Regions from separate parts of the Lysinibacillus sp. 10T31 genome, predicted to be linked through region 3. Evidence: riboswitches for the same ligand, from Rfam matches in the RefSeq annotation. Region 3 holds a riboswitch; each other region holds the start of a gene.

Region 1 (3,287 bases), on a different contig from region 3:
TGCTGTTTTATTTCTTGAATGTTTGCATTAACATTTTGCTCAACCCCAAGCATCTCTTCTGTATTTGACGACATTTCTTCACTCATTGCTGAAATATCCCCTACACTCATGGAGACATTTTGAACCTTTAAAGCCGTTTGAAAATTAATTAACTCCATATGGGCTAGTACAAAGTCTAAAATCGCATTTTTCACATCAATGCTTTCCTGCTCAAGTTCCAATTCCAAAATTCGCTTTTTTAATATTTGTATTTCTAAATCGTTGTCTCTCTCAACGCTTTTATCCATTGGCTTTTGAAATAAACCGAATAATACCATACAAACTCCACCTTCCCCTTGGTAAAACATGTCACATTTTATTATATAACAATAGAATTGGATAAAATATTAAATTGATGTGAACAAAAAAAGATGTGCCTTTTACTGACACATCCTCTTCAACATTATATGTAAAGCGCTTGTTCTAAGTTAAATTCATCATGTAATGCATTTGCTGCACGAATCATTTCGTCCTGAGGTACAACGACAGACACTTTTATTTCAGACGTACTTACCATTTTTACAGGGATATCTTCACGACGTAGACGATCAAACATTCGGGCAGCCACCCCTGGATTAGATGCCATCCCTGAGCCAATAATGGAAACTTTCGCTAAACCTATTTCAAAATCAGCAAAACTAAACCCTAGTGATAATTTGCTATCTTCTAAGACACGTAATGCTTCAGCGAACTCCTCTTTTAAAATGGTAAATGATACAGTCGGCTTTAAGCCATCAATTATTGCTTGTACGATTATATCGACGTTTATGCGGTTTTCCGCAAGTATTGTGAACATATCTGCTAACGAAGCATTAGAATAAGCATCATAACCAAGCGAATAACGTCTGACTCATAGGCAACACCACGTACAATTAAATTTTTTTCCATTTCAACTTCCTCCTTCAATAAAGTACCTACTGTATCTATTTCGCTCGACCGAATGATAACTGGGATTTGATACTTCTTCGCTAACTCAACAGCTCGCGGGTGTAAAACTTGTGACCCTAAGTTTGATAGCTCTAGCATCTCATCATAGGAAATTTCTTTTAGCTTTTGCGCCCCCGCAACATGACTTGGATCAGCTGTGTAGACTCCATCCACATTCGTGTATATATCTACACGCTCCGCCTTCAACTTTGCCGCGATAGCTATAGCTGAGGTTTCTGCCCCACCTTTACCAAGCGTCGTAATATTCCGTGAATTATCAATACCCTGTTCCCCTGCAACGATTACGATTTTCCCTTGTGTAAAATACTTTTCAATTTCACTAGCATCAATCTCATCAATGCGGGCATTGCTATACATATCATCGGTTTGAATACCTGCTTGCCAGCCTGTTAATGACACTGCATCATATCCTTCTTCCTGCAAAGCAATTGCAACTAACGTACTTGATAAATGTGAGGTTGTTGAAAATAGTGCATCTAGTTCACGCTTAGATGCATTGTCTGATAAATCACGAGCCATTTTTGCTAATTCTTTAGACATACCCCTCATAGCTGTAGTGACAACGACAACATCAAAACCTCTTTCCTTTTCTGCAATCGCCTTTTTCACAACATTTTGAATGCTCTCTGTTGATACAAATGCTGCACCACCAAACTTCATCACAATTTTCGCCATCTTTATCATTCTCCTTCGTATTCAATCATTTCGCTGATTATAAAGTAGCTATATTTTTTCAGCTTTTCACAAAAATAACACCTCAAAAACAAGCTCCTTCACCTCTTAGGTAAGAGTAACAGCCTTGAAAAAATGTTGTTTCGAGAAATCTAAAAAGGCAGCTCTCACATAACGTGAAAGCTGCCTATAACATGTACAATAAAAGTAACTTGCGCATGTGTGATAGCTCTCCGAAACGTTTAGATTCGACAGTCTTACATCTCTTAAATGTAAAACCAGCACAGCATCGGAAACAACGATGCTCCACTTCGGCAAGCTCCCCTTTCATACATCTTCACTGGACTTGTTCGTCCTCGAATGTACTACTCTTGAACCTTGCACCTCTATCATCACTAAATAGTGATTGTATTTAATTGAACCTTAGAGAAGAAACTTCCAATTTAATATGAAGAAACTACTAAAAAAACTAAGGCGCCGCATATAACATTGCTATATTGAAGAGCAATGTTATATACAACCTTAGCATACGTCTAATCCTTTGACAAATGTATCCTGTTGAAAATCAATTTCGCCTTGGCGTAATTACGTCAGGAGGCTTTGAGCCAACAGATGTTTTTTGCGCGAAAGCGTAGCGGCAGCGGCAGCAACAATGTTTTCTGTGCGAAAGCGAAGCGGCAGCAACAATGTTTTCTGTGCGAAAGCGAAGCGGCAGCGGCAGCAACAAGATGTTGGTCACTCAGCCTTTGCCACAGGACGTGGCGTTTTTATACTGAGTTCCTCTATTTCAGTAGGAGTTTGAACACCCACTGAAAAGGAATTCCGTCTGCATTCATCCCCCCTTAAAGGTTGGAGTCTTCTACTGAATGAAAATAATCATAGATATTGCTAGCAAGATTAGCAGGCATCCCGGCTTCCTGTAATGCTTGCATACTTGCCTCACGAATTTTTTTGACAGAGCCAAAATGCTTGAGTAATTGTTGTTTTCGCTTCGGACCAATGCCCTCTATATTATCAAGGACAGATTGTATAGCATGTTTCTCATGTTGCTGTCGTAAGAAGGTAATAGCAAAGCGGTGTACTTCATCCTGAATTCGTTGTAGTAAGTAGAATCCATCGCTTGTACGCTTTAACGCAATTACTTCAGGTGGATCACCAAATAGAAGCTGTGACGTATTGTGCTTTTCATCTTTTGCTAATCCGGCAATTGGAATGACAAGGCCGAGCTCATCCTCTAATACTTCTCGCGCGACTTCCATTTGCCCCTTCCCACCATCTATTAGTACTAAATCCGGTAAAGGTAGACCATCTTTTAATACACGTGTGTATCGACGACGTATTACTTCCTGCATTGCCCCGTAATCATCGTGCTTGGCGGCGGTACGTGTTTTGTATTTTCGATACTCCTTCTTCGCAGGTTTTCCATCGATAAATACAACCATTGCAGATACAGCATCCGTCCCATGCATATGACTATTATCGAAAGCCTCAATTCTTAAAGGCGTAGAAATGCCCATAGCTTCACCGAGCGCCTCACATGCTCCTATTGTGCGTTCTTCCTGACGTTCAATAAGTTGGAACTTTGCTGCTACAGCAATTTCAGCATTTTTTGTCGCTAATTCAACTAG
Region 2 (3,287 bases), on a different contig from region 3:
CTCACGTTTAACTTATTTCCGTTGAAATAAGATTATGAGCTGCCTTTTTTAATTTACATATTCATTTTTAGAAGCCCTAAATGAACATAAGAAAAGTATCAATACAACGATAACAAATAACCATCCAGTGATATTCCAGCCACCGAATAAATCATGCAAATAACCAAATAAGATTGGACCGATTGCGGCTAATAAATATCCTAATGATTGTGCAAACCCCGATAAATCAGCTGCCTCAAAAGCTGTACGGGTACGTAGTGTAAAGAACATCATTGCTAATGCGAATGAAGACCCTCCCGCTAAGCCTAGTAGTATCATCCACAGTACAGCGAGACTTGTCCATTCCATCACTACTCCGATAAAGCCAACTAAATAAAATACCGTAAACATTAATACGAGAGGTCGTTGAGATGTCATTTTACTTGCAATAATAGGCACAGCTAAAGCCATTGGAACTTGTGAAAATTGCATGATGGAAAACATCCAGCCTGCACGATCTGCTGCTAAGCCTTGTGCTATGTATATTTCAGGAATCCAAGCTGCGGTTGTATAGAATAATAATGATTGTAATCCCATAGCCCCCGTTACTGCCCAAGTAACAGGTGATTGCCATAATGGTGCACGTTCTTTCGTTGTTTTAACAGTATACTCAGGCTTATTAAATTTCAGCTGTGGAATCCAAATTAATATGGTTAACACCACAAGAACAAGTGCGATTGCTAAAGCTCCTTGCCAACCAAATGATGAATTGGCAATAGGATAACTAATACCAGCACCAAGACCAGCTGTCAAATTCATCGACATTGTGAAAAATGCCATAAGTAAACCTACGTGATAGGGAAATTTCAATTTAAGTAATCCCGGAATTAGTACGTTACCGAATGAAATGGCTATACCAATTAGCATAGTACCAAATACGAGTAAACTAGTTGTGCCAAGGGAGCGTAGGACAATTCCTACAGCTAAAAGAATAGTTGATAAAAATAATGTTAATTCTAATCCAATTTTACGTGCGACAATTGGTGCGAATGGTGAAATAATTGCAAATGCTAGCAATGGAATCGTTGTTAGAAAGCCCGCTAGTACATTGGATATGCCGAGGTCTTCACGGATAAAGGATATAATAGGTCCAACAACTGTTAGCGGCATCCGTAATGTCGAGGCAATACAAATTACTCCGATAACGAGTAATAAGGTTGTACCTTTCCAGTTAATTTTCCTGCTAGGATAAGTATCGGTATGTTCATGAGTAGTCAAATAAATCCCCCCTGTTAGAACACTTTTGATTGAATCACTATACCACTTTATCACACTAATTAAAATAGTGGAAAATTCGAAAAATAAAGAACATTACTCGAGTTATTGAAATGTTATAGGTCGTATGTTAAACTAAAACACATCATAAATTTAATATTTAATGCCTCATGTTTATATTGAGGTAGAGGTCGCGGTATTTAAGAGTATGTTAATGGAAATGACAAGCATTAGAGAAATTAACTGAAAGGAAATACTGCCGAAGTGTGAGGGGACTTGAAAACCTTATGCTGGGGCTGTCTCCGAAAGGAACAGAACTGTCACGTTTGAACAACGTGTTGAGCTATCATTTTGAAGGAACAGAGGATTTACTTAGCCATCACAGCAACGTTCATGTGATGGCATTTTTTTGCCTCTTAAAAGGAAGGAAGCTATATTGTGAGTGAAATAAAAGTCAATCAGCTCGGCCATAAAGCGCCGAAGCTGAAAAAAGAATTAAAAAGCCGTCATATTACAATGATTTCATTAGGCGGTACAATCGGTACAGGATTGTTTTTAGCTAGTGGTGGTGCCATTGCACAAGCAGGTCCTGGCGGTGCACTACTCGCCTATGCATTAATCGGTATCATGGTGTATTTTTTAATGACGAGCTTAGGTGAAATGGCAGCTTATATGCCATCATCGGGATCATTTAGTACGTATGCTACAAAATTTGTAGACCCAGCTTTAGGCTTTGCACTTGGTTGGAACTACTGGTACAACTGGGCAATTACAATTGCGGCGGAAATTTCTGCTGTCTCATTAATTATGAAATATTGGTTCCCAGATAGCTCATCAGCACTTTGGACTGTTTTATTTATTGCTGTAGTTTTAACGTTTAATTTATTATCGGTAAAAAGCTATGGTGAAAGTGAATATTGGTTTGCAATGATAAAGGTTGTAACTGTAATCATTTTTATTATCATCAGTTTTTTAATGATTTTTGGTATTTTAGGGGGACAAGCTCCAGTAGGCTTTACGAATTTCTTTATTAGTGATGGGCCATTCCACGGTGGATTCCTTGCTACATTTGGTATTTTCTTAGCTGCAGGATTCTCGTTCCAAGGGACAGAGCTACTTGGAATAACAGCAGGTGAAACAGATGATCCTGGTAAAAATATTCCGAAAGCCGTTAAGTCTGTTTTCTGGCGAATTCTTTTATTTTATATTTTAGCGATTGGTGCAATTGGGCTGTTGATTCCATTTACAGACTCACGTTTATTATCTGAAGATATCGCCGTTTCACCATTTACACTGGTGTTCGACCGTTTAGGAATTGCCTTTGCTGCATCATTGATGAATGCAATCATTCTAACGGCGATGCTGTCAGCGGGGAATTCAGGGCTGTACGCATCTTCTCGTATGCTTTGGCAATTAGCGGTAGATGGACATGCACCGAAATTTTTCACTAAACTAAGCCGTCGAGGTATTCCGATTTACGCATTACTGGCGACTTTAGCTGTAGGCTCCCTAGCATTTTTAGCATCATTCTTTGGTGATGGTGTAGTCTATATGTGGCTTCTAAATGCCTCTGGGATGTCTGGCTTCATTGCCTGGTTAGGAATTGCATTTAGCCATTACCGTTTCCGTCGAGCGTTCGAAGTACAAGGCTTAGATCCGAAATTATTGCCGTATAGAGCAAGGCTATTCCCATTCGGCCCGCTATTTGCCTTTACGGTTTGTATGATTGTTGTTATTGGACAAAACTACAATGCCTTTATGGGTGATACAATAGATTGGTACGGAGTCCTTGTCTCATATATCGGTATTCCACTATTCTTACTGTTATGGCTTGGCTATAAAATCAAGCATAAAACAAAAATGCATCCATTAGAGCAATGCGATTTAAAAGTCGAACAATAAAAAGTAAAACTGTCCTGTGAGTCATAGAAAATGACTTGCAGGGCAGTTTTTTTAGTTAAAAAATATTAATGAATTTGTAAACCCGGACGTACAATCTTTAAGCTCCAAAACCCTGTATCCCCATAATAGCT
Region 3 (3,287 bases):
CTTTAATATTCATAATTAATTGGTTACCTGTTGCAGGCAATATATTTCGTGCAACTTGTGGTAATACAACATGTAGCATGATTTGAAAATGATTCATACCAATTGCCGATGCGGCCTCGTACTGCCCATTATCGATGGAAACAATACCACCACGCACAATTTCAGCCATATAGGCACCTGTATTTAGTGAAACAACTAAAATCCCCGCCGTAATAAAGTGCATATCAATACCAAATGCCATATCTAATCCGTAAAATACAACCATAGCTTGTACAATCATTGGTGTACCACGGAAAAATTCAACATAGCATGTTAGTATAAAATTAATGAGCTTTAAGCTATAGAACTTTACACCTTTTTTACGAACCTTGATGGTATGCATAATTCCGATGAAAAATCCGATAAGTGCACCAATAATTGTACTAGAAATCGAAATAAGTAATGTATAATACGCACCTCGTAAAAACATTTGCCAGTTGTTCTCAACAATAGAAATAATCCATTCAAGACTCATGATGTTCCTCCTAACAACGTCGTGTTGCTTGTTCGTTAAAGTCGTGTCTTAGCTATCTACCGTTTTTGATTGGGCCATTTCTTTCTTATATCTTATGAAACTTTTAGCTAAGACATTATTATTTTTTAAAGAGATTCTTTTTTTAAAATTGTATTGGGATTGCACGGACTAGCAGTTAGCCCGTGCATTCATCTTATTGTGCTGCTGGTTGTTGGTGAATTGCTTCTTCCATAATTTTTTGGCGATCATCTTCCGAAATCCCTTTTAAGATTTCATTGATTTTTTCAAGATCTGCATCACCTTTACGTAAACCAACTGCAATAGATGTATTTGAAATATCCGTATCGAAGCCTTTTTCAAACTTTACATACGTGAACTTATCATTTGCAGCAGCAGCCGAAATACCTTCTGGACGCTCTGCTACATAACCATCAATTTTTCCAGCTTCTAATGCTACACGCATTGCTGGGAAGTTATCCATTGCTGTTTGTTTTTTTACATCTTTAATTTGATCAATAACATCGTAGTTAGACGTATTTAATTGTGATGTAATTTTAGCACCGGAGAAATCTTGAATAGATTTTGCATCTTCATATTTACTGCCTTTTTTAATAACCATAACAAAATCAGACGTATAGTAGTTTTCAGTGAAATCAATTGTTTTCTTACGCTCAGCAGTAGGCGACATACCTGCAATAATTGCATCGATTTTGTTTGATTGCAGTGCCGGTACTAAGCCATCCCATTCTAATTTTACGATGACTAATTCTTTTCCTAAGCCCTCAGCGATTTTTTTCGCCATTTGCACATCATAACCACCCGCATATTCTGCATTATCCGCAATTTTCACTGCGCCATTTGAATCATTTTGCTGTGTCCAGTTAAACGGAGCATAGCCTGCTTCCATCCCTATACGGAACACACCGCCGCTTTCACCCTTATCAGTATTTGCCCCCCCATCACTAGACGACGTCTCATCTTTTTTGTCACCAGTACCACAAGCTGCTAACAAAATTGCAGTCATGACGGTTAACATTAATACCAACCATTTTCTTTTCATGTAAAACTCCCCTTTTCTGTAAAAAAATAAGACAACTGTACCAAAAAAGACCTAAGTTCTGAACTTAGGTCTTATCTTTTTTAACAGTTGCCCAAATCCTCACTATAATTCCCAAAATTCCGAGATAGCACAACCTAGTAAACCTGGAAAGAAATTTACTAGGACAGTCCTGCACTTATTCACTGCAGACCCAGCATAAAAGTACGAGCTCCTTTTATACTTCGGCGATAGTTCCTTCTTCATTGCGTCTTCGCTTGCTTATACTCAACAATGAACTAATAAATACCGCGCCTCTACCTCACAATAGGATAAATGTGAGGTTTGTTTATTTAATTGATATTAAGATACTACTATAAAACTAATATGTTCGTCAAGATAATTTTATTACTTTTCTGACTAATTACAATATTAGGGTTTTTTTCTTCTAAAATCCTTAGAAGCAACTTTGCAAAGTTGAAAATAGTGCTTAAATTTTTAGTCATTAAGATCCCGTGATAGTTGATTTCCGTTCAGCCTGGGCGCTTTCTTGGGGGTATCCGATGAGCGTTTAGGCCAAAAGGATGTTGGTCACGAAGAACGTTATCACAGGACTTGATGCTTTTAGCCTTCGTTTCACTATTGCTGATACCTTAGGAGTAGCCTAGCCTGGCTTCCCTCCAAATCCAATCAACTTATAAACGTGTATTCGTTTTTACAAATACAAAGATGTTATTTTTGGAAAATTCTCATTTTTTTATCACAAAGGCTCTTCATTAGTAATTCAAAAGAATCTGTTATTCCACAAAATTAAATTCTTTTATACTATATACTTTATAACTACATGAAGCTTTCTTACAAATATTCCTGAAAATGAAGAATGTTTTATGACAAGCAAAAAAACCCTGCGAAACAATGTTCGCAGGGTTTTAATAAACTCAGGAATTAAGAATTTAATAATAAATCTTCTGGGTTTTCAAGTAATTCTTTAACAGTTTTAAGGAAGCCTACAGAATCTTTACCATCGATAATACGGTGGTCATAAGAAAGAGCTAAGTACATCATTGGGCGAATTTCTACTTCACCATTCACTTCAACTGGACGTTTTTTGATAGTATGCATACCAAGGATACCAGCTTGTGTACCATTCATGATAGGTGTAGACATTAATGAACCGAATACCCCACCATTTGTAATTGTGAATGAACCACCTTGAAGATCTGCTAAACCTAATTTTTTGTCGCGTGCTTTTTTCGCTAGGTCTGCGATTGAATCTTCAATTTCAGCAAAGTTTTTGCGGTCAGCGTCACGTACAACTGGTACTACTAAACCTTCTTCTGTTGATACAGCTACACCGATATCAAAGAAGTTGTTTAAGTGAATTTCATCACCAGCGATTTGTGCGTTCACATATGGGTATTTTTTAAGTGCTGCAACTACAGCTTTTGTAAAGAATGACATGAAACCAAGTTTAGAGCCAGTTGACTCGAAGAATTGGTCTTTTTTACGAGAGCGTAAAGCCATAACGTTTGTCATATCTACTTCGTTGAATGTAGTTAACATTGCTGTAGATTGTTTTACTTCAAGTAAGCGTTTTGCAATTGTTTGGCGACGACGGCTCATTTTTTCAACTGTTACACGTGATTCATCTACAGCTGCTACTGCTTTAGGTGCTGCTGGAGCTGCTTGTGGAGCTGCCACTGGAGCTGTACCATGAGCTGCTACGTCTTGTACACG

Evidence for each region. Region 3 has a riboswitch for lysine ahead of AC1DCY_RS18590 (transporter substrate-binding domain-containing protein). Riboswitches for the same ligand answer to the same signal wherever they lie in the genome.
Region 1: it holds a riboswitch for lysine, as region 3 does, so the genes downstream of both, AC1DCY_RS22315 (aspartate kinase) here and AC1DCY_RS18590 (transporter substrate-binding domain-containing protein) in region 3, are expected to answer to the same signal.
Region 2: it holds a riboswitch for lysine, as region 3 does, so the genes downstream of both, AC1DCY_RS24815 (amino acid permease) here and AC1DCY_RS18590 (transporter substrate-binding domain-containing protein) in region 3, are expected to answer to the same signal.

What each region holds. Positions count from the first base shown of each region.
Region 1 is NZ_JBFTHS010000051.1:9,755-13,041, reverse strand. Features, by position in the region: gene AC1DCY_RS22320 (methyl-accepting chemotaxis protein) at 1-317, opposite strand, end outside; partial or broken gene AC1DCY_RS22315 (aspartate kinase) at 443-1,662, opposite strand; lysine riboswitch at 1,878-2,056, opposite strand; gene AC1DCY_RS22310 (hypothetical protein) at 2,279-2,461, shown strand; gene uvrC (excinuclease ABC subunit UvrC) at 2,502-3,287, opposite strand, start outside.
Region 2 is NZ_JBFTHS010000072.1:11,910-15,196, reverse strand. Features, by position in the region: gene AC1DCY_RS24820 (CynX/NimT family MFS transporter) at 49-1,257, opposite strand; lysine riboswitch at 1,432-1,608, shown strand; gene AC1DCY_RS24815 (amino acid permease) at 1,693-3,156, shown strand.
Region 3 is NZ_JBFTHS010000034.1:29,592-32,878, forward strand. Features, by position in the region: gene AC1DCY_RS18585 (amino acid ABC transporter permease) at 1-514, opposite strand, end outside; gene AC1DCY_RS18590 (transporter substrate-binding domain-containing protein) at 708-1,574, opposite strand; lysine riboswitch at 1,692-1,878, opposite strand; gene odhB (2-oxoglutarate dehydrogenase complex dihydrolipoyllysine-residue succinyltransferase) at 2,496-3,287, opposite strand, start outside.